DNA from 3 places in the Streptomyces sp. NPDC052109 genome. Region 1 is predicted to be linked to each of the others. Evidence: riboswitches for the same ligand, from Rfam matches in the RefSeq annotation. Region 1 holds a riboswitch; each other region holds the start of a gene.

Region 1 (7,444 bases):
CCTTGATCTGCCGGCACACGCCCATGCCCCCCATGGGCACGGCCTCCCCGTCCAGCACGCACACGTCGACACCGCCCTTGTCCAGCTCGCGCAGCACCGCGCCCGGAGTCGCGCACTCGACGAACTCGACGAAGGGGACGTCGGGAGCCGGCCTGCGACCGGTGGCCAGCCGTACTTGCTCGCGGGTGTTGGAGTCGTCGCTGTAGACCAGCACCGTGGCGGTCGGCTGCATTGTTCCTCCGGGACGTCAGCGTCGTACGGACGGGACGGACAGGGCCGTTCGGGGCGGAGCTTACTCCCGTCGAAGTGCCCATGAACACCACGTCAACACCGGTTCGGCGGGCAGCAACACTCCGAACGGCACCCCCCGGAGTGAGGGCGGGATAAGCGACCGACATAATGTCGGTCGTGGCGACAGCAACGACAGTAGAAACCGGGCACGCGCACCCGTCGGTCAACCGGCCGAACCTCACCAGCGTCGGAACCATCATCTGGCTGAGTTCCGAGCTGATGTTCTTCGCGGCCCTCTTCGCGATGTACTTCACCCTGCGATCGGTGACGGGTCCGGCGCACTGGAAGCACATGGCCGACGCGCTCAATGTGCCCTTCTCCGCGACGAACACCACGATCCTGGTGCTCTCCTCGCTCACCTGCCAGCTCGGCGTGTTCGCGGCCGAGCGGGGCGACGTGAAGAAGCTCAGAGGGTGGTTCATCCTCACCTTCATCATGGGTGCGATCTTCATCGGCGGTCAGATCTACGAGTACACGAGCCTGGTGAGGGACGAGGGCATCTCGCTCTCCTCCGACCCGTACGGCTCGGTGTTCTACCTGACCACCGGCTTCCACGGCCTGCACGTGACCGGCGGTCTCATCGCCTTCCTGCTGGTCCTTGGCCGCACCTACATGGCCAAGAGGTTCACCCACGAGCAGGCGACGGCCGCCATCGTCGTGTCCTACTACTGGCACTTCGTCGATGTGGTCTGGATCGGCCTTTTCGCCACGATCTACCTGATCAAGTAGCCGGGACCGGCTCCCGCACATCCAGAAGCACCGACGCAGAAGATCCTGACACCGGGGTAATCCGTGAAAAAGCTCTCCGCACGACGACGCCATCCGCTGGCGGCGGTCGTCGTCCTACTCCTCGCGCTGGCGGCCACTGGGGGGCTGTACGCCGCGTTCGCACCCGCGGGCAAGGCGCAGGCCGATGATTCCGCCCAGTCCCTGACCATCAAGGAGGGCAAGAAGCTCTACGAGGTCGGCTGCGCCAGCTGCCACGGCACCGGTGGCCAGGGCTCCTCCGACGGCCCGAGCCTGGTCGGCGTGGGCGCCGCGGCCGTCGACTTCCAGGTCGGCACCGGCCGTATGCCGGCCGCCACCTCGCAGGGCGCCCAGATCCCGCGCAAGAAGGTCGTCTACAACCAGGCGCAGATCGACCAGCTCGCCGCGTACATCGCCTCGCTGGGCGCCGGCCCGAGCGTGCCCACCAAGGACCAGTACGGCCCGGAGGGTGCGGACATCGCCAAGGGTGGCGAGCTGTTCCGCACCAACTGCGCGCAGTGCCACAACTTCACCGGCAAGGGTGGCGCCCTGACCAAGGGCAAGTTCGCACCGACCCTCGAGGGTGTCGACCCCAAGCACATCTACGAGGCCATGCAGACCGGCCCGCAGAACATGCCGTCCTTCCCCGACACCACGCTGTCCTCGAAGAACAAGAAGGACATCATCGCGTACCTGCACGCGGTCGACAGCAGCGAGACGACGAACCCCGGCGGTCTGGAGCTGGGCGGCCTCGGGCCGGTCAGTGAGGGTCTGTTCGCCTGGATCTTCGGTCTCGGCGCGCTGATCGTGGTCGCCGTCTGGGTCGCCGCTCGGACCGCAAAGGCCAAGAAGTCATGAGTAGCCAAGACATTCCAGAAGAGAACCTGCCTGCTGAGCAGGACCACGCCCACGGTGCGGTGTCGGTCGCGGACGAGGAGAACCCGTTCGCCGACCCGGGGTTGCCGCCCCACGAGCACCGCATCCAGGACATCGACGAGCGGGCCGCCCGGCGGTCCGAGCGCATGGTGGCCCTCCTGTTCACGGTGTCGATGCTGGCCACGATCGGCTTCATCGTCGCCTACCTGGTGATCCCGAACGACAAGTCGATCTTCGTCTTCCCGATCGGTCATCTCAGCGCGATGAACTTCGCGCTGGGCCTGACCCTCGGCGTGGCGCTGTTCTGCATCGGCGCGGGCGCGGTCCACTGGGCCCGCACCCTGATGTCGGACGTGGAGGTCGCCGACGACCGGCACCCGATCGAGGCCTCTCCCGAGGTCCGGGCGAAGGTCCACGAGGACTTCCGCCAGGGCGCGAAGGAGTCGGCGCTCGGCCGCCGCAAGCTGATCCGCAACACGATGTTCGGTGCGCTGGCCCTGGTGCCGCTCTCCGGCGTCATGCTGCTCGGCGGCCTCGGCCCCGCGCCCAGCACCTCGCTGCGCCACACCCTGTGGGCCAAGGGCAAGCGCCTGGTCAACATGAACACGAACCTGCCGCTGCGTCCCGAGGACGTCGCCGTCGGCTCGCTCACGTTCGCCAAGCCCGAGGGCCTGGAGGAGACGTCCGAGGAGTTCCAGACGGAGATCGCCAAGGCGGCCCTGATGATCGTCCGGCTGCAGCCGGGCAACATCAAGGACAAGCGCGAGCTCGACTGGTCGCACGAGGGCATCGTCGCCTTCTCGAAGATCTGCACCCACGTCGGCTGCCCGATCTCGCTGTACGAGCAGCAGACGCACCACGTGCTGTGCCCGTGCCACCAGTCCACCTTCGACCTCTCCGACGGTGCCCGAGTGATCTTCGGTCCCGCCGGCCACGCCCTGCCGCAGCTGCGCATCGGCGTGGACAGTGACGGTTACCTCCAGGCGCTCGGCGACTTCGAGGAGCCCGTCGGTCCTGCATTCTGGGAGCGCGGATGAGTACTGCAGCGAACGAGACCCGCTCTCGCGGGCAGGCTCCGGCCGGCGAGCGGATCGCCGACTGGGCCGACGGCCGGCTCGGGATCTACTCCCTGGCCAAGTCGAACATGCGCAAGATCTTCCCCGACCACTGGTCGTTCATGTTGGGCGAAGTGTGCATGTACAGCTTCATCATCATCATCCTGACGGGTGTCTATCTGACACTGTTCTTCCACCCGTCGATGAACGAGGTCGTGTACCACGGCTCGTATGTCCCGCTCCAGGGACAGCTGATGTCCGAGGCGTTCAACTCGACCCTGCACATCTCCTTCGACGTGCGCGGTGGTCTGCTCATGCGGCAGATCCACCACTGGGCCGCGCTGATCTTCCTGGCCGGCATGTTCGCGCACATGATGCGCGTGTTCTTCACCGGCGCGTTCCGCAAGCCGCGTGAGATCAACTGGCTGTTCGGCTTCCTGCTGTTCGTCCTCGGCATGTTCACCGGCTTCACCGGTTACTCGCTCCCGGACGACCTGCTCTCCGGCACCGGTGTCCGCTTCATGGAGGGCGCGATCCTGTCCGTGCCGATCGTCGGCACGTACCTGTCGTTCTTCCTGTTCGGCGGTCAGTTCCCCGGCCACGACTTCGTCGCCCGGTTCTACTCGATCCACATCCTGCTGCTGCCGGGCATCATGCTCGGCCTGATGGTGGGCCACCTGATCCTGGTCTTTTACCACAAGCACACGCAGTTCGCGGGTCCCGGAAAGACCGAGAAGAACGTCGTCGGCATGCCGCTGCTGCCGGTCTACATGGCCAAGGCCGGAGGCTTCTTCTTCCTGGTCTTCGGTGTCATCGCGGCCATCGCGGCGGTCGCCCAGATCAACCCGATCTGGGCCATGGGCCCCTACCGTCCGGACCAGGTGTCCACCGGCGCCCAGCCCGACTGGTACATGGGCTTCTCCGAGGGCCTGATCCGCTTCATGCCGGGCTGGGAGATCAACTTCTGGGGTCACACGCTCGTCCTGGGCGTGTTCATCCCGCTGATGATCTTCCCGCTGGTCCTGGTGGCGATCGCGGTCTACCCGTTCCTCGAGTCGTGGGTCACCGGCGACAAGAGCGAGCACCACATCCTGGACCGCCCGCGCAACGCCCCGACCCGTACCGGGTTCGGTGTCGCCTGGATGACGATCTACCTGACCCTGCTGGTCGGTGGTGGCAACGACCTGTGGGCCACGCACTTCCACCTGTCGATCAACGCGGTCACCTGGTTCGTCCGGATCTTCTTCTTCGTCGGCCCGGTCCTCACGTTCCTCGTCACCAAGCGGATCTGCCTCGGCCTGCAGCGCCGCGACCGCGAGAAGGTGCTGCACGGCCGTGAGACCGGCATCATCAAGCGCCTGCCGCACGGTGAGTTCATCGAGGTGCACGAGCCGCTCAGCCAGGAGCAGCTGCACACCCTCACGGCTCACCACCAGTACGAGCCGGCCGAGATCGGCCCGACGGTCGACGAGAACGGTGTCGAGCGCAAGGTCGGCGCCTCGGAGCGGCTGCGGGTGAAGCTGTCCAACGCCTACTACGGCGAGGACAACCAGATCCCGAAGCCGTCCGTCGACGAGTACAAGGAGATCACGAGCGGCCACGGCCACCACTGATCCCACGTCGCCACGCCACGCCGAAGGGCCCCGTCCGGGTTACGGACGGGGCCCTTCGCCCTGCCCGGGGGTCGATAGGGTGGGATCAACCACTGATTTCGTGTGTACGACACCCAGGAGCGGCTTATGAGCGCTGTGACCCCCGCTGGAGGCGACACCGCGGCGGGCCGCTCCTGGCCCGCCCTGCTGAACGGCCTGCTGGACGGCCGGAACCTGTCCGCGGACGACACCGCGTGGGCGATGGACCTGATCATGCGCGGTGAGGCCACCGACGCGCAGATCGCCGGCTTCATGGTGGCGCTGCGGGCCAAGGGCGAGACCGTCGAGGAGATCATCGGGCTCGTCCGCACGATGTACGCGCACGCCAACGTGATCGAGGTGCCGGGCCCGGCCGTCGACATCGTCGGCACCGGCGGCGACGGCGCCAAGACGGTGAACATCTCCACGATGTCGTCGATCGTCGTCGCGGGCACCGGTGCCAAGGTCGTCAAGCACGGCAACCGCGCCGCGTCCTCCGCGTCCGGCTCCTCCGACGTCCTGGAGAAGCTCGGGATCAATCTGAACCTGACCCCGCAGCGGGTCGCCGAGGTCGCCGAAGAAGCCGGCATCACCATCTGCTTCGCGGTGAAGTTCCACCCGTCGTTGCGTCATGTCGCCCCGGCCCGCGGCCAGTTGGGCATCCGCACCACCTTCAACGTGCTGGGCCCGCTGACCAATCCGGCCCATGTGCGCGCCCAGGCCGTCGGTGTGGCCGACCCCCGGATGGCGCCGATCGTGGCCGGTGTCCTCGCCGAGCGCGGCAACTCCGCGCTGGTCTTCCGCGGCGACGACGGCCTGGACGAGCTGACGACGACATCCACCTCGCGGGTGTGGGTGGTCCGGGACGGCAAGGTCACGGAGGAGTCCTTCGACCCGCGGCACGTGGGCATCGACCTCGTCCCGGTGGACGCCCTGCGCGGCGCCGACGCCGCGTACAACGCGGAGGTGGCGCGGCGTCTGCTGGACGGCGAGCAGGGTGCGGTGCGGGACGCGGTGCTGCTGAACGCGGCGGCGGCCCTGGTGGCCCTCCACCCGACGGACGCTTCGCTGGCCGACCAGCTCCGGGCCGGCATGGCCAGGGCCACCGAGTCCATCGACTCGGGCGCGGCGAAGCGGACGCTGGAGCGCTGGGTGGCGGCCAGCAATCGCTGATTCCCGCCCGGTGTGACGCAGGGCGCAGTCCGGATGGCGGACTGCGCCTTGCGTACGCAAGATCGTGTGGCAGGATACTGAACCAGGTCATGAGTGACAGTCATTCGGCCCCGGCCGGCTGTCCGGCAACCCTCCGTCCGTGGCGGGGTGCCCCGGGTGAAGACCAGGCCGTAGGCAGCGAGGTCTACGGCAAGCGCGGACCCCTCACGAAACCAGGGGTCCTGGTCGTCGAGGAGCCTTCCGTGAGCAAGCGAATGCGATAGGGCCGCAGAGCCCCGCCTCCGCATCCCTCTTTTCTCTTCCTCTTCCGTACGTCCCTTCGGCGTACGTCCTCACGGGAGTTCACCCATGTCTGTGTTCACCGCTGCCTCCGACCAGTCCGTTTGCTCACCTCTGCCCGTTCTGGGCCGGGATGTCACCGTTCCGCTCGTCACCGGCGGCGAGGTCACCTACGCGGCCCTCGACTACGCGGCCAGCGCCCCCGCCCTGCAGCGCGTCTGGGACGACGTGTCCGCCTACGCGCCGTACTACGGCAGCGTCCACCGCGGCGCCGGCTACCTTTCCCAGCTCTCCACCGACCTGTTCGAGAACGCCCGCAGGACGGTCGCGGAGTTCCTCGGCTGCCGCGCCGACGACCAGGTGGTCTTCACCCGCTCGACCACCGACTCCCTGAACCTGCTCGCCCGGGCCATCCCCGCCGACTGCCAGGTCTTCGTCTTCGAGACCGAACACCACGCCTCCCTGCTGCCCTGGCAGCACGCCCGCGTCACCTACCTCAACGCCCCGCGCACGCCGCAGCAGGCCGTCACGACCCTGGAGCGGGCCCTCGCCGGCCGTGAGCCCCACGGACCGGCCCTGGTCTGCGTCACCGGCGCCTCCAACGTCACCGGCGAGCTGTGGCCGGTGCGCGAACTGGCCGCCGCGGCGCACGCGCACGGTGCCCGGATCGTCCTCGACGCCGCCCAGCTCGCCCCGCACCAACCGGTGAACCTCCGTGACCTGGACGTCGACTGGGTCGCCTTCTCCGGCCACAAGCTCTACGCCCCCTTCGGCTCCGGTGTCCTGGCCGGCCGTGCCGACTGGCTGCGCGCGGCCGAGCCGTACCTCGCGGGCGGCGGCGCCAGCCGCAAGGTGACCCGGCGTCAGGACGGCGGAGTGGACGTGGAGTGGCACGAGAGCGCCGCCCGCCACGAGGCCGGCTCCCCGAACGTCATCGGCGCCTACTCCATCGCCTCGGCCTGCAAGGCGCTCACCGAGGCCGGCTGGGACACCCTGATCGCCCGCGAACAGCACCTGATCGCCAGGGCCCGCGCGGGCCTCGCCGAGGTCCCCGAGGTGAAGGTCCTCTCCCTCTTCGGCGACGACGCCCCGCGCGTCGGTGTCATCTCCTTCGTCGTGGAGGGCTGGAACAGCTCCCACTTCGCCGCCGCGCTCTCCGCCGAGTACGGCATCGGGGTCCGCGACGGTCTCTTCTGCGCCCACCCCCTCGTCCGCACCCTCCTCGGCAGCGACCCCCAGAGTCAGGGTGAATGCGGTGCCCCCGAGGCAGCGCCGGGCGAGAAGTCCCTGAACGCCATCCGCGTGAGCTTCGGCGCGGGCACCCCCGACGAGCACGTGGACCGCTTCGTCGCGGCCGTGAGGGAACTCGTCACCGAGGGTGCGAAGTGGACG
Region 2 (7,444 bases), on a different contig from region 1:
CGAGCATGGCCTTGCGGCGGTCACCGAAGCCCGGGGCCTTGACGGCGACGGACTTGAAGGTGCCGCGGATCTTGTTGACGACCAGGGTCGACAGGGCCTCGCCCTCGACGTCCTCGGCGATGATCAGCAGCGGCTTGCCCGACTGCATGACCTTCTCCAGGAGCGGGAGCAGGTCCTTGACCGAGGAGATCTTGGAGTTGGCGATGAGGATGTACGGGTCCTCGAGCACCGCCTCCATGCGCTCCATGTCGGTCGCGAAGTAGGCGGAGATGTAGCCCTTGTCGAAGCGCATGCCCTCGGTGAGCTCGAGCTCCAGGCCGAAGGTGTTGCTCTCCTCGACGGTGATGACGCCTTCCTTGCCGACCTTGTCCATGGCCTCGGCGATCAGCTCGCCGATCTGGGTGTCGGCGGCGGAGATGGACGCGGTGGAGGCGATCTGCTCCTTGGTCTCGACGTCCTTCGCCTGCTCCAGCAGGGCGGCGGAGACGGCCTCGACGGCCTTCTCGATACCGCGCTTCAGAGCCATCGGGTTGGCACCGGCGGCGACGTTGCGCAGACCTTCCTTGACGAGGGCCTGGGCGAGCACGGTCGCGGTGGTCGTACCGTCACCGGCGACGTCGTCCGTCTTCTTGGCGACTTCCTTGACCAGCTCGGCGCCGATCTTCTCGTACGGGTCCTCGAGCTCGATCTCCTTGGCGATGGAGACACCATCGTTGGTGATCGTGGGGGCGCCCCACTTCTTCTCGAGGACGACGTTGCGGCCCTTGGGGCCGAGCGTCACCTTGACGGCGTCCGCGAGCTGGTTCATGCCGCGCTCGAGGCCGCGCCGCGCCTCCTCGTCGAACGCGATGATCTTGGCCATGTGAAGTGGTCCCTCCAGGACTGGGGGTGATTCCTTCGGACCGCGCCCGCGCCCGCGACGGACGGCTCGCCGGCCGCGTGGTTCCTTGCCCCACTTGGCCCGCGGGCCTCACCGACCCGGTCCTTCACTGTCACTCTCACCTTCAGAGTGCTAACGCCAATGATTAGCACTCGGCATGGTCGAGTGCAAGCGCCTACAGGGGTACGGATCCGTCGTAAGCCGCCCGCGAACACCGGCGACGATCACCGCCCGCCGTCCGGGCACGCCGAAGGGCCCGCACCCTGTGCGAGGTGCGGGCCCTTCGAAGATGAACAGAAGAACGTCGCTGTCAGCCGACGCGTGCTTCAGCTGGTCGCCAGCCGGACCATGTCCGCCTGCGGGCCCTTCTGACCCTGCGAGATCTCGAAGTCGACCCGCTGTCCCTCTTCCAGGGTGCGGTAACCGTCCATCTGGATCGCGCTGTAGTGGACGAAAACATCCGCACCACCGTCGACCGCGATGAAGCCGTACCCCTTCTCCGCGTTGAACCACTTGACGGTGCCCTGAGCCATGCCTAACTCCCCTATTACTGGCCCTTGCACAGATCCACACTTCGCGGACCCGGGTCAGACCTCACCCCCCATGGGACGGGGGCGTGCGCCGGAACGCGTCGACCGCGGCTGAATGTATCTGTCCAACTGCCGTCTGCAACAGGTCAATCGGACGAGAATTCTGGACGGGAACGGTCCGGAATGTAGTGAGAATTCGCCCGAATTCCGGGCAAGTCGGGCCCCATAAAGGGCACAAAAGCCGCATAAAACCCGCACACTTTGGCTACTTCTTGTCGGGCACGCGGCATGAATACAGGGCCCCCGACCCGTCCGGCCGAGAGCGCGTTCCCCAACTCTACCGCGCTCAATCACACAGAATTGCCCCCTCCGCTTCTCTCGCGGAGGGGGCAATTCGATGAACAATGAGTAACTGAAGTTACCCAAGGTAACGATCAACCGCCGGCGACCGCCGGAATGATGGAGACACCGGCGCCGTCCGGGGTCGTGGTCTCCAGCCCCTGCTCGAAGCGGACGTCGTCGTCATTCACGTAGACATTGACGAACCGGCGCAGCTTGCCCTGGTCGTCCAGGACGCGCGCGGCGATCCCGGTGTGGTTCTTCTCCAGGTCCTCGATGACCTCGGCGAGGGTCGCGCCCTCGGCCGTCACCTCGGCCCGGCCCCCGGTGTAGGTGCGCAGGATGGTGGGGATGCGAACGGTCACGCTCATGCGAGGCCAGCCTCTCGGAAGGAGTCCAGGGTCGGGCGGATGGTGGCGGTGAGGCCGGTCCCGGCCACCGCGTCGAGGGTCTTCAGGCCGTCACCGGTGTTGAGGACCACCGTGGTCTTCGTCGGGTCCAGGGCGCCGTCCTTGAGCAGCTTGCGGGTGACGCCGACGGTCACCCCGCCCGCCGTCTCCGCGAAGATGCCCTCGGTGCGGGCCAGCAGCTTGATGGCGTCGACGACTTCCTCGTCCGTGACGTCCTCCACCGCACCGCCGGTGCGGCGCGCGATGTCCAGGACGTACGGCCCGTCGGCCGGGTTGCCGATGGCCAGGGACTTGGCGATCGTGTTCGGCTTCTGGGGCCGCACGACGTCGTGCCCGGCCTTGAAGGCGGTCGACACCGGCGAGCAGCCCTCGGCCTGGGCGCCGAAGATCTTGTACGGCCTGTCCTCGACCAGACCCAGCTTGATCAGCTCCTGCAGCCCCTTGTCGATCTTCGTGAGCTGGGAGCCGGAGGCGATCGGGACCACGATCTGGTCGGGCAGCCGCCAGCCGAGCTGCTCACAGATCTCGTACGCGAGGGTCTTGGAGCCCTCCGCGTAGTACGGCCGCAGATTGACGTTGACGAAGCCCCAGCCCTCGCCGGCCGGGTCGCCGATCAGCTCGGAGCAGAAACGGTTCACGTCGTCGTAGTTGCCCTCGATGCCGACGAGTTCGCCGCCGTAGACGGCGGCCATCACGACCTTGCCCTGCTCCAGGTCGTGCGGGATGAACACGCAGGAGCGGAAGCCGGCCCGGGCCGCGGCGGCGCCGACGGCACCGGCGAGGTTGCCGGTGGAGGAGCAGGACAGGGTGGTGAAGCCGAAGGCGCGCGCGGCCTCCAGGGCCTGGGCGACCACGCGGTCCTTGAAGGAGTGGGTCGGGTTGCCGGAGTCGTCCTTCACGAACAGGCCGCCGGTGACGCCGAGTTCGGCGGCGAGGTTGTCGGCCTTGACGAGCTTGGTCCAGCCCGGGTTCAGGTTCGGCTTGTCGGCCACGTCCGCCGGGACCGGCAGCAGCGGGGCGTACCGCCAGATGTTCGCGGGGCCGGCCTCGATGCGGCGGCGCAGCTCTTCGGTGTCGTAGGCGGAGAAGTCGTAGGCGATCTCCAGCGGGCCGAAACACTCCTCGCAGGCGAACACCGGGCCGAGCGGGACGCGGTGACCGCACTCGCGACAGCTCAGGGCCGCGGCGGGACCGAGGTCGACGGTGGGGGTGCTGGAGCTTGCAACTGTCTGCACAGCCATGGAGGCGAGGCCCTTTCTCCTCATCTTCCTCACGACGCATCTCGCCGTGAGACGGATTTGGCACCTTCCCTAGCCGGGAGCCTCGCGGAGCGATCACTGCGGATCTACGAGTACCGACTGGAGGGTTGCCGGGGCTTCATCGGGCCGTGTCCCTCTGCCCCTCTGGATGAGCGGTATTCGGTTGTGGACGCGCGCGACCCCCGACATGCGATGGTCATCGGCGTTGTTCAAGACTGTAACCGAAGGCCAGGACAGTTGAGATAGTCGTCCGAACCGCGAGATGGATCACACGATCACCCCCGTGTGATCACGAACAGTGAGGAGCCGCAGACCGTGCTGGAAGAAGTCGAGCGCTGGCTGGCCACCCGCTCCTGGTCCGTGGCCGATCGACCGCTCCACCGGATCCTGTCCGCCAAACAGCGCACGGGGCAGACGGTCAGCGTCGTGCTGCCCGCCCTCAACGAGGAGGAGACGGTCGGCGACATCGTCGCGGTGATCCGTCACGACCTCGTCGAGCAGGCCCCGCTCGTCGACGAGATCGTCGTCGTCGACTCCGGCTCCACCGACCGCACCTTCGAGGTGGCCGCCGCCGCGGGCGCCCGGGTCGTTCACCGGGACGAGATCCTGCCCCGCGTTCCGGCCGTCCCCGGAAAGGGCGAGGTGCTGTGGCGCTCGCTCCTCGTCACCACCGGCGACCTCGTCTGTTTCGTCGACGCCGACCTGAGGGAGTTCTCCTCCGACTTCGTCTCCGGGATCGTCGGCCCGCTGCTCACCGAGCCGGACGTCGACCTGGTCAAGGCCATGTACGACCGCCCGCTCGCCGGTACGGCCGGGCAGGGCGGCCGGGTCACCGAGCTGATGGCCCGCCCGCTGCTGAACATGCACTGGCCGCAGCTCGCCGGATTCGTGCAGCCGCTCGGCGGCGAGTACGCCGCCCGGCGCTCACTGCTGGAGCAGTTGCCGTTCCCCGTCGGCTACGGCGTCGAGCTGGGCATGCTGGTGGACGCGCTGCACCTGGTGGGCCTGGACGCGCTGGCCCAGGTCGATGTGGGGGTCCGCAAGCACCGGCACCAGGACGGCCAGGCGCTCGGCCGGATGGCCGCGGCGATCTACCGCACGGCCCAGCTCCGGCTGGCCCGCGGCCATCTGGTCCGGCCGTCCCTCACCCAGTTCGAGCGGGGCGAGGACGGCTTCGAGCCGCGCACGTACTCGGTGGACACCGAGGAGCGGCCGCCGATGGTGGAGATCGCGGAGTACGCCGGGCGCAGGGTGGCGTGAACCGGCCGCAGCGGTCGTATACGTCGGCGCGCCGTGCTCGGCCGTACGTTTGAGCGTTTCCGGGCCGGGCTAGGTTGAGGACCATGGCTTCCACGGACGGTGCTGAGGTGCTGGTCGCGTCCAATCGCGGCCCGGTTTCGTACACGGTGGACGAGAGCGGCGCGCTGCGCGCCAAGCGGGGCGGCGGCGGGCTGGTCTCGGGGCTGTCGGCCATCGGGGCGGACGCGGACTCGGTGTGGGTGTGCGCGGCGCTCGGCGACGGCGACCGGGAGGCCGTACGGCGTGCGGGCGGCGGGCTGCTGCCGGCCGTGGACACCGGCGGACAGCGGGTGCGGATGCTCGACATCGACGCCTCGGTGCACACGGACGCCTACAACGGGATCGCCAACTCGGTCCTCTGGTTCGTCCACCACATGCTGTACCAGACCCCGCTGGAGCCGGTCTTCGACGCGGAGTTCCGGCGGCAGTGGGCGTCGTACGAGGCCTACAACCGGGCGTTCGCCGAGGCGCTGGCCCAGGAGGCGGCCGAGCGCGCGGCCGTGCTGATCCAGGACTACCACCTGTGCCTCGTGCCCGGAATGCTCCGCGAGCTCCGCCCCGACCTGCGCATCGGGCACTTCTCGCACACCCCGTGGGCGCCCCGCGAGTACTTCGAACTGCTTCCGCAGGACATCCGCGAGCGGCTGCTGGCGGGCATGCTCGGGGCGGACCGGGTGGGGTTCCTGACCTGGCGGTGGGCCACGGCGTTCATGAAGTGCGCCGAGGGCCACGCGGACCGCTATGAGGTGGCCTGGCCGTCGGGGGCTCCGCGGCACGTCGGGCATCTGGACGGACAGCGGCGCCGTACGTACGTCGGTGTGCACTCCCTCGGCGCCGACGGCGCCTTCCTGCGGGCCCGCTCGCACGAACCGGACGTCGAGGAGCGGATGGCGGCCCTGAAGGAGGAGATCGGCGCGGAACGCAAGACCGTCGTCCGCGTCGACCGCACCGAGCTGTCCAAGAACATCGTGCGCGGGCTGCTGGCCTACCGGCAGCTGCTGGAGGACCACCCCGAGTGGCGTGAGCGGGTGGTGCATGTCGCGTTCGCGTATCCGTCGCGGCAGGACCTCGCCGTGTACCGGGACTACACGGCCGCGGTGCAGCGGGTGGCCCAGGAGATCAACGCGGACTACGGCACGCCCGGCTGGACCCCGGTGGTGTTGCACGTCAAGGACGACTTCGCCCGCTCCCTGGCCGCCTACCGGCTCGCCGACGTGGCCCTGGTCAATCCGATCCGGGACGGCATGAACCTGGTCGCCAAGGAGATCCCCGTCGTCTCCGACCAGGGCTGTGCGCTGGTGCTGTCCCGGGAGGCCGGGGCGTACGAGGAGCTGGGCTCCGACGCGTTCGTGGTCAACCCCTACGACGTCCTGGAGACCGCGCGGGCCCTGAACGAGGCTCTCTCCCTGCGGCCGGAGGAGCGGGCGGACCGCGCCAAGAGGCTCGCGGCGGCGGCCACCGCGCTGCCCCCGGCCCAGTGGTTCCTGGAGCAGCTGCGGGCGCTCAGGGAGCTTCAGCCCAGCTGAGCCGCCAGCGCCCGCAGCAGCTGCACGACGCCCTCGGGGCCGTCGACCACCAGGTCGGCCCGTTCCGCCAGCTCGGTGACCTCCGTGCTGCCGCTGCAGACCAGGAGGCCGGGGACGCCGTCGGAACGGAGCTTGTCGACGGCGGCGAAGGCGGGAAGGTCGCCGAGGTCGTCACCGGCGTAGACGACCGACTCGGCGCCGGTCCGGCGGACGTGGTCGGCGAGGGCCACGCCCTTGTCCATGCCCGGCGGGCGCAGTTCCAGGACCATGCGGCCGGGTTCCACGATCAGGCCGTGGCGGGTGGCGAGATCGGTGAGGGGGCCGCGCAGCGCCTCGAACGCGGCGTGCGGGTCGTCGGCGCGGCGGGTGTGCACCGCCACCGCCCGGCCCTTCTCCTCGATCCACGTGCCGTGCCAGGCGCCGGCGCGCTCCAGGACGCCCGGCAGCTCGGCTCGGGCCGCCGCCACGCCGGGGTGCGGGGGCGGGGCGGTGACGGCTCCGGTGACCGCGTCCCAGCGTTCGGCGCCGTAGTGGCCGAGGACCGTCAGGTGCTCCAGACCGGGGACGCCGGCGAAGCCGCCGTAGCGGACCGCGACGCCGGCCGGGCGGCCGGTGACCACGGCGACGGAGGCCACCTTGGGCGCGAGGGCGGCGAGGGCGGGTACCGCCTCGGGGTGGGCGCGGGCCCGCTCGGGGTCGGCGACGATGGGGGCCAGCGTGCCGTCGAAGTCGAGGCCGACGGTCGCTGCGCTCGGTTTCGCGAGGAGGGCCGCGAGTCCGTCCCGGCCTGGCTGGGTCTGCGGGGTCGGCAGAGGGTCCATACACCGACACTATCCAGGCTCGGCCGGACTCACTCCTGGGGCTCCGCCCCGGGACCCCTCCTCGGCCGCCCACCACCCGGCCCGGCCGGCTGGAAGGGCACCCGGCTCAGCGTTCTCCGCGCCTCGTCTCCCGCACCCTCCGCAGTCTGTTCACCGTCACCGGATCGTGTGCCAGTGCCCGCTCGTCGTCCAGCAACGCGTTGAGCAGCTGGTAGTAGCGGACCGGGGACAGGCCCAGCTCCTCGCGTATCGCCCGCTCCTTGGCGCCGGGGCCGGGGAAGGCGCGGCGCTCCAGGGCGAGGACGGCCTGTTCGCGGGGGGCTAGTTCCATGGCAGTCACCGTAGCGCCGGGCACGGACAGGCGGCTCAGCTCCCGTTGC
Region 3 (7,444 bases), on a different contig from region 1:
GATCACGGTCGGGACCAGGCCGATGTGCCGGGTGAGGGGGGCGATGCGGGAGGCGGTCAGGACGGCGTCGAGGCGGCCGCGGACCTGGTCGGTGCGGCCGTCGAGCTCGCCGTAGTGCGAGGACTGCAGGCCGAGTCCGTCCTCGAGGGTGACGAAGTCGAGCAGGCCGCGCTCGGCCTCGGCGACCAGGTCGGCCCAGTAGCCGGCGGTGAACAGGTCCCGGGGACGGGCGTCTTGCTCGCGCCAGGAGGCGGGGTGCCAGCCGGTCCCGTCGAGGGCGACGGCAAGGTGCAGTTGGGAAGCGGGTGTTGAGGACACGGAGGTGCCTTCCTGGAGGTCCGTACGAGATCGCCGGCCCGCGGGAGGCGGGGCGCACGGCGGCTGGGAAACGGGGTCAGGAGCTACAGAGGGAGCCGGCCACGCGCTGGAGGTCGATGTGGGGCCGGGAGTGGAGGCGGACGGCACGGAGCACACGTGTCATGTGTCGCACCTCCGTCCGGGTGGGCCGGGCACTCGCCTTCGACAAGGACAACGGCACGGCTATGCCGTTTCTTCCAGCGCGGCGGCCCCGGTGTGCCGGACGAGCGAGAAGACGGTACGGCGGCGCAGGGTGAACCCGATCGACTCGTACAGCCGGATCGCGTTCGCGTTGCCGGCCGCGGCGTGCAGGAAGGGACGTTCGCCGCGCTCCTTGATGCCGGCGGCGACAGCGCGGACCAGACGGGTGGCCAGGCCCCGGCCGCGGTGGGCGGGGTCGGTGCACACGGCGCTGATCTCCGTCCAGCCCGGGGGGTGCAACCGCTCGCCGGCCAGGGCGATCAGCCGGCCCTGGTGACGGATGCCGAGGTAGGTGCCCAGCTCGACGGTGCGGGGCAGATAAGGGCCCGGCTCGGTGCGGGCGACCAGGTCCAGGATCTCGGGCACGTCGTCGGGGCCGAGCCGTACGGCCTCGGGGTCGGGCTCGGCGCGCAGGGCGGTGTCCACGAGTTGGACGCCGTGTCCGGTGCGCACGACCTCCCATCCCTCCGCCGCCTCGGTCACGCCCCGCACCGCGGCGGTGCCGCCGGGGCCGACGAGTGCGGCGAGGTCGGCCCAGGCGCGCGGGTCGTCCTCGTCGAAGAGGGCGTGGAAGGGCGCCACGTCCTGCTGGTAGCGGACGGCGTGGCCGACGCGTTCGGCGAAGGAGGCGTGCGGGCCGGTGAGGGCTGCCCAGGCGGGGTTGTCCAGGATGTGCGACGAACTGGCGTCGAGGGCGATGACGGACATGGTGTGGCGGTCTCCGGTGTGCGGCTCGGGTTGTCCGGCGCGGGGACTCCACCGCGGGGCGGCGGCGGAGTCCCCGGCACGCGGTGGTCAGGAGTTGTCGAGCGGCAGTCCGGGCGGGTTGACCTCGGACTTGGCGACGGCCTCATTGGAGAGGTTGTAGGCCTTGAGCCACTGGGCGTACTGACCGTTCTCGATCAGGTGGTTGATGGCGTCGGCGAGCGGCTTGGCCAGGCCGCTGCCCTTCTTCGCGGTGGCCGCGATCAGGCCCTGCAGATTCGCGCCGGCGCCGGAGTAAGTGCCCGCCGTACGCGTGGCGTTGGGAGTGGTCGCGACCTGGCGGTTGTGGTACGCGATGCCGGGGTTGGGGCCGAAGTAGGCGTCGATCTTGCCGCTGGACAGGGCGAGGTAGACGCTGTTGGTGTCCTGGAAGTACTTGACGGTGAGCTTCTTGCCCTCCTCGGCCAGCTTGGCCTTCCACTCCAGGAGGATCTTCTCCTGGTTGGTGCCGGAGCCCACGGAGACCGTCTTGCCGGCGAGGTTCTCGTAGTTGCCGTCGAAGTTCCAGGTGCTCTTCTTCGGCACGGTGAAGGCGAGGTTGTCCTGGCGGTAGGAGGCGAACTCGTACTTCTTCTTGCGTTCCTCGGTGTCGGTGACGTTGGAGAAGGCCACGTCGACCTTGCCGCTGTCGATGCCGACGAAGAGGTTCTCCCAGGTGGAGTTCTTCACCTCGGGCTCGAGGCCGAGGACCGCGGCGACCAGGCGGCCGAAGTCGGGCTCGGCGCCGGTGAGGGTCTTCTGGTCGCTGCCCACGTACGCCAGCGGCGGGAAGCCGGCCGGCAGGGCGCCGATGCCGATCTCCAGCTTGCCGCTCTTCCGGACGGCGGCGGGCAGTTCGGCTCTGATGGACTTGACCTCGGAGACCTTGATGGAGGTCTGCTGGGCGGCGCCGTTGGAGACCTGGCCGATGACGACCTCGCCGGACTTGGCGGCGGCCTGGGTGGTGGTGGCCGCGTCGCTGTTGCCACCGCAGGCGGCGAGCCCGGTGGCCAGGGAGGCGACGGCGGTCGCCGCCGTGATGCCGCGAATCAGGCTGCGTCGGGTGAACTGGGTGGGCATGGCCGTTCCTTGTCGCTGGAGGTGATGAGGGTGGCGTGGGGGGACATCTGAAGGGCTCGGCGGGTCAGAGGACCTTGCTGAGGAAGTCCCTGGTCCGCTCGTGCCGCGGGTTGTCGAGGACCTCGGAGGGCGGGCCCTGCTCGACGACCCTGCCGCCGTCGATGAAGACGACCCGGTCGGCGATCTCGCGGGCGAAGCCGATCTCGTGGGTGACGATGACGAGAGTGGTGCCGCTGGTCGCAAGGTCCTTGATGACGGCGAGGACCTCGCCGACCAGTTCGGGGTCGAGGGCGGAGGTGGGCTCGTCGAAGAGGATGACGCCGGGGCGCAGCGCGAGGGCGCGGGCGATGGCGACGCGCTGCTGCTGGCCGCCGGAGAGCTGGCGCGGGTAGGCGCCGGTCCTGTCGGCCAGGCCCACCCGGCCGAGGAGTTCACGGGCGAGTTCCCGGGCCTCGGTCCTGCCGAGCCGGCCGGTGGCGACCGGGGCGGCGGCCACGTTGTCCAGGACGGTCAGGTGCGGGAAGAGGTTGAAGTTCTGGAAGACGAAGCCGATCCGTCCGCGCTGGGTGAGGATCGCCCGCTCGCTGAGCTCCTTCAGCCGGTCGCCCTGCCTTCGTACGCCGATCAGCTCGCCGTTGATGCTGACGTGGCCGATCTCGGGCTTCTCCAGGTGGTTGATGACCCGCAGCAGGGTGGACTTGCCGGAGCCCGAAGGGCCGAGGATCACGGTGACCTCGCCGGGGCGGACGGTGAGGTCGACGCCGTCCAGCACCCGGTGGGTGCCGTACCACTTGTGCACGTCGTGGACCTCGACGGTGGCGGCCTCGACGTCCGCCAGGGCCTCGATCGTTCCGGCGGTCATACGGCGGCCTCCCGGCGGATGCGGGCCCGCAGGTCGGTGAGCCCGGTGCGGAGCTTCTGCAGCGGTGTCGGCGGCAGGCTGCGGGTGGCACCGCGGGCGTAGTGCCGCTCGACGTAGAACTGGATGACGGAGACGACACTGGTCAGGATCAGGTACCAGACGGTGACGACCAGCAGCAGCGGCACTATGTCGCCGGGATAGGTGGAGCCCATCGTCTGCGCGGAGCCGAACAGGTCGAGCAGGGAGACGTAGAAGACCAGCGAGGTCCCCTTGATCAGGCCGATGAGCTGGTTGACGTAGTTCGGGACGATCGAGCGCAGCGCCTGTGGGAAGACGATCTTCCGGAACTGGTAGCCCTTCGGCAGGCCGAGCGCCGCTGCCGCCTCATGCTGGCCCTGGTCGACGGAGAGGATGCCGCCGCGGACCACCTCGGCCGCGTAGGCGGCCTCGTTGAGGCTGAGGCCGATGACGGCGACGACCATGTCGGTGGCGAGCTTCGACTCGTCGAAGGAGATGAAGGCCGGACCGAAGGGCACGCCGACGCTCAACGTCTTGTACAGGGCACTGAAGTTGTAGAGGAAGATCAGCACCACGATGAGCGGGACGGAACGCAGCGCCCAGACGTAGGTCCAGCTGACCGCGCGCAGCACGGGGCTCCTCGACAGCCGGGCCAGAGCGAGCACGATGCCGCCGATCAGGCCCAGCACCGCGCTGTAGGCGGTGACTTGAAGCGTGATCAGCAAGCCGTCGAGGATGGTGGGGCGCAGGAACCAGTAGCCCCAGCGGTCCCACTGGTAGAAGGGGTTGGTCACCAGTCCGTGCACGAACTGGGCGACCAGGACCAACACAACCGCGGTGGCGATCCAGCGTCCTGGCCGCCGCAACGGCAGCACGCGCTGGGCGGTGAGGGCTTTCGACGGTTCGTCGGAGGTCGGCGCCTCGGGGAGGGTGACGGTGGCGCCAGGGGGTTCACTCATGGTGGGCTCCGGCTGGGTGGGAACACCCCGGAAGCGCGGCGGCATGCGGGGGCGCACACGACGGCGGGGTACCGGGGACAGGGAGGACAACGGCACACCGCACGGGCGGTGTTCGTCAGGAAACGCGGGGGCTGCGGGGAGAGGTCAGCCCCGACAGCGGGCACAGCCCGGTGCGGTACACAGTGCGCTGTTCACGCGGAGCAGATCGACAGCACGATCGGTGACGAGCAGGTTCGCGTACGGCCGTACGCAGCCCTGGGAGCGGCGTGCGGCCGTCCTGGGAGCTGCGTACATGGCGTCACCATCACTGTTCCGGCCCTGTGGGCCTCGCGCTTACCGAAACGTCTTCGGTCCGGTCGTCACCTGGGGCACCCCACCGCGGCGCGAGGGTTGCCGGCCAGCTAGCCAGGGCTTGTCGCTGACACTCATGACCGTTCAGGGCCGTAGTTAAGACAATTGCCCGAACGAATGTCAATGCCGGTCCACCAGGTGGAACGGCTAACCGGCCGCGTGTGCCGCCCAGTCCAGGATCTGGACGGCTGCTCCGGCAGCCTCCAGTCCATGGCAGCGGGCGTCATGACGGCGCTCGATGCCGTCGAGGTCGAGGTAGGCGCCGAACGCGGCGTGGGCGGTCAGGCGTCGGGCGTAGGCCCACAGCACTGGGTGGTCGGCGACGCGCTGGACCGCGGCGGCATCCAGGTGGTTGCGGTGCACGGTGTCGAGATGGACCACCGCGACCCACAACTCGACGTCCGCGGCGGTGATTTCGTCGCGGATCATATACGTGCGGCCGACGAGCCAGCGGTCGAGGGCGCCGAGCGTTTCCAGCAGCGCGCTCAGGGCCAGGTCACGTTCCACCGGCTCGCCACCGGCCGATCCGGCGCGCTGCGCGGCCTCCTCGATGCCCTGCGCGCACATCCGCTCGACCGCCTCGATCTCCGACTCCGCGCCGCACGGGTAGAGCGAGAGACGGTCACCGCCAAACCGGCGGTCGAGGTCGCGCATGATGTCCGGGGCATGGGTGCTCACGATCCGCCCGGACCATTCGTCGCTGAGCACCGGAGCGACGGCCGGACCGGTGTACCGGTGGGCGCCGGCCTCGTACAGCGGCCGCAGGGCCGAGTGGCCGCCCTCGGGGCAGTCGGGGACGGCCGGCAGGAAGGTGGCCGGACAGACGGTGTCCAGGCCGAGCAGGCCGTGGGTGATGGCGATGCGCAGGCCGTCGGGACAGGCGGTCGACAGATGGAGGCGGTATCGGCCGGGAACGGCGTAGTGGCCGCTGCGCGCGTCTCGGCCGATCCGGCCCCGGAAGGCGGGCGCGGGTCGGTCGGAGGCGTGGGCGGCCAACGGTGTGACGGTCATGACTCTCCCCGGGAGCGGGCGCGGACGTACGCGCGGCGGAAGCGACGTCGGTCGAGGGAGCGGGGCTCATCCGTGCGCGTCGGACGCGTGAGCCCCGCTCGCGGGGCGCCGCCGGCACGGGATGGGCGCGGCTCAGCCCTGGGGGTTGATCGCGCTGCAGACACGCAGCAGATCGATGTGACGGCGGGAGGTCAGCAGAGGCGAACGGCTCACGCGTGCGGTGACCGGCTCCAAGCGCCTCATATGTTCCCTACCCAATCACTAGGATTCCGTTGGTGAGTGTCGATCCGACCGACATCGTCGTCAAGAGGGCCGTCCCGCATCGCGGACGGCCCGATGGACGGCGGCCCCGCTCGACACAGTCACCACACGTTTTCCACTGCAACCATCGGGATGCGGCGATGGTCTCGTCGGGACGTCACGCACCACCGGGACGACAGGTGGTGAACCTGCGATCCCTTGTCCCCGTTTGCGGAGCGTCTGAGCGGCGTGCGACAAGTCGTTCTTCGGGGTCGGTGCCCAGCGTCCTCGGCCGGGCAAAGGAGTCTGGGCATTGATCCTGCGACGACCCAGACCCTGGTCGGTCCGGATACTCCGGTCCGACCGCAATGCGGGCACCGAGCGTCCTTCCCCTGCCCCAGCCGAGCTCACGCCGGTATCCGCCGAGCAGACCGGATTCCTCGAGCTCTGTCACATCACGGAATCGCGCGCCGGGAGCGACCGCGGTCACCAGTGGGGCGACGAACAGCGCGTCGGTCGGGCAGTACGCCTCGCACTGGAAGCAGGTCTGGCAGCTGTCCTGTCTCGCGATCACCGGAACGCCGTCGGCACCGCGGTCGAAGACGCGCGTCGGGCACACCTCGATGCACCGGTCGCAGACGATGCAGCGGTCCGGTTCGCCGAGCAGCCCGCAGAACGCGCCATCCGGTATCTCCGGGTCGAGCCCGGCCACCCGGTGAAGCCGTCCTCGTACGTCTTGCGCAAGCCCTCGACCCGCAGCGCGGGCGGACTCCCGCCGCTTCGGGAAGTGGAAGCGGCGGGAGTCGCGAGCGGGTCAGCCACGGGAAGCGGGCCGGCCGTGGGAAACGGATCAGGGCCGGAATGCGGGTCAGCCATGGAACTGGTTCGCAGGCACCGGGAGCCCGTAGTGCTCACGCAGGGTCGTGCCTTCGTACTCCTCGCGGAACAACCCCTTGCCGCGCAGGATCGGCAGCACGTGCTCGACGAAGGCCGAAAGGCCCGACGGCAGCGCGGGAGCCATGATGTTGAAACCGTCCGCCGCACCGCCCTCGAACCAGGCGATAATCGTGTCCGCCACCTGCTCGGGCGTGCCCACGAACTCGAAGTGACCGCGTCCGCCCCCGAGCCGGGAGATGACCTGCCGAACCGTCAGGTGCTCGCTCACCGCGAGATCGGTGATCAGGTCGGAACGGCTCTGCGAGCCCTCCAGCTTCGGCCTCGCCAGGATGAACTCCGGTAGCGGAGCGTCGAGTTCGAAGACCGACGGCTCGGTCTCGAACACCCCGGCCAGCTGACGCAGCCCGTACTCCGGGACGCGCAGCTCATCGAACTGTCGCGCAAGCGCCCGGGCCTCCTCCTCGGTCGAGCCGATGTACGGGACGATGCCCGGCAGGACGATGACGCCGTCCGGGTCCCGCCCCGCGGCCCTGGTCCGTGCCTTGATGTCGGCGTAGAAGCCGGCCGCACGCTCGTACGTCGTGTGCGCAGTGAAGATCGCCTCGGCGTGCCGTGCCGCGAAGTCCTTGCCGTCCTCCGAGGAGCCCGCCTGGACCAGCAGCGGGTAACCCTGCGGCGGACGCTCGACGTTGAGCGGGCCGGCCACCTTGAAGTACCTGCCCTC

Evidence for each region. Region 1 has a riboswitch for S-adenosylmethionine ahead of AB0L59_RS04650 (aminotransferase class V-fold PLP-dependent enzyme). Riboswitches for the same ligand answer to the same signal wherever they lie in the genome.
Region 2: linked by a shared signal. The riboswitch ahead of thrC (threonine synthase) and the one ahead of AB0L59_RS04650 (aminotransferase class V-fold PLP-dependent enzyme) in region 1 are both predicted to bind S-adenosylmethionine.
Region 3: linked by a shared signal. The riboswitch ahead of AB0L59_RS27535 (amino acid ABC transporter permease) and the one ahead of AB0L59_RS04650 (aminotransferase class V-fold PLP-dependent enzyme) in region 1 are both predicted to bind S-adenosylmethionine.

Annotation. Positions count from the first base shown of each region.
Region 1 covers NZ_JBFAWF010000001.1:1,015,487-1,022,930, forward strand. Annotated here, with positions in the region: gene AB0L59_RS04620 (hypothetical protein) at 1-232, opposite strand, end outside; gene AB0L59_RS04625 (heme-copper oxidase subunit III) at 400-1,020, shown strand; gene AB0L59_RS04630 (c-type cytochrome) at 1,084-1,896, shown strand; gene AB0L59_RS04635 (Rieske 2Fe-2S domain-containing protein) at 1,893-2,951, shown strand; gene AB0L59_RS04640 (cytochrome bc complex cytochrome b subunit) at 2,948-4,582, shown strand; gene trpD (anthranilate phosphoribosyltransferase) at 4,709-5,773, shown strand; SAM riboswitch class IV at 5,859-5,975, shown strand; gene AB0L59_RS04650 (aminotransferase class V-fold PLP-dependent enzyme) at 6,122-7,444, shown strand, end outside.
Region 2 covers NZ_JBFAWF010000010.1:48,387-55,830, reverse strand. Annotated here, with positions in the region: gene groL (chaperonin GroEL) at 1-862, opposite strand, end outside; gene AB0L59_RS21280 (cold-shock protein) at 1,207-1,413, opposite strand; gene AB0L59_RS21275 (ubiquitin-like small modifier protein 1) at 1,845-2,120, opposite strand; gene thrC (threonine synthase) at 2,117-3,400, opposite strand; SAM riboswitch class I at 3,418-3,573, opposite strand; gene AB0L59_RS21265 (glucosyl-3-phosphoglycerate synthase) at 3,734-4,678, shown strand; gene AB0L59_RS21260 (trehalose-6-phosphate synthase) at 4,762-6,243, shown strand; gene otsB (trehalose-phosphatase) at 6,231-7,064, opposite strand; gene AB0L59_RS21250 (DUF3263 domain-containing protein) at 7,171-7,395, opposite strand; gene AB0L59_RS21245 (extracellular solute-binding protein) at 7,431-7,444, opposite strand, start outside.
Region 3 covers NZ_JBFAWF010000015.1:131,167-138,610, forward strand. Annotated here, with positions in the region: gene AB0L59_RS27510 (LLM class flavin-dependent oxidoreductase) at 1-318, opposite strand, end outside; gene AB0L59_RS27515 (putative leader peptide) at 395-481, opposite strand; gene AB0L59_RS27520 (GNAT family N-acetyltransferase) at 541-1,266, opposite strand; gene AB0L59_RS27525 (ABC transporter substrate-binding protein) at 1,354-2,382, opposite strand; gene AB0L59_RS27530 (amino acid ABC transporter ATP-binding protein) at 2,447-3,244, opposite strand; gene AB0L59_RS27535 (amino acid ABC transporter permease) at 3,241-4,221, opposite strand; SAM riboswitch class IV at 4,546-4,654, opposite strand; gene AB0L59_RS27540 (glutathione S-transferase C-terminal domain-containing protein) at 4,720-5,583, opposite strand; gene AB0L59_RS27545 (putative leader peptide) at 5,716-5,826, opposite strand; gene AB0L59_RS27550 (ferredoxin family protein) at 6,002-6,535, opposite strand; gene AB0L59_RS27555 (LLM class flavin-dependent oxidoreductase) at 6,692-7,444, opposite strand, start outside.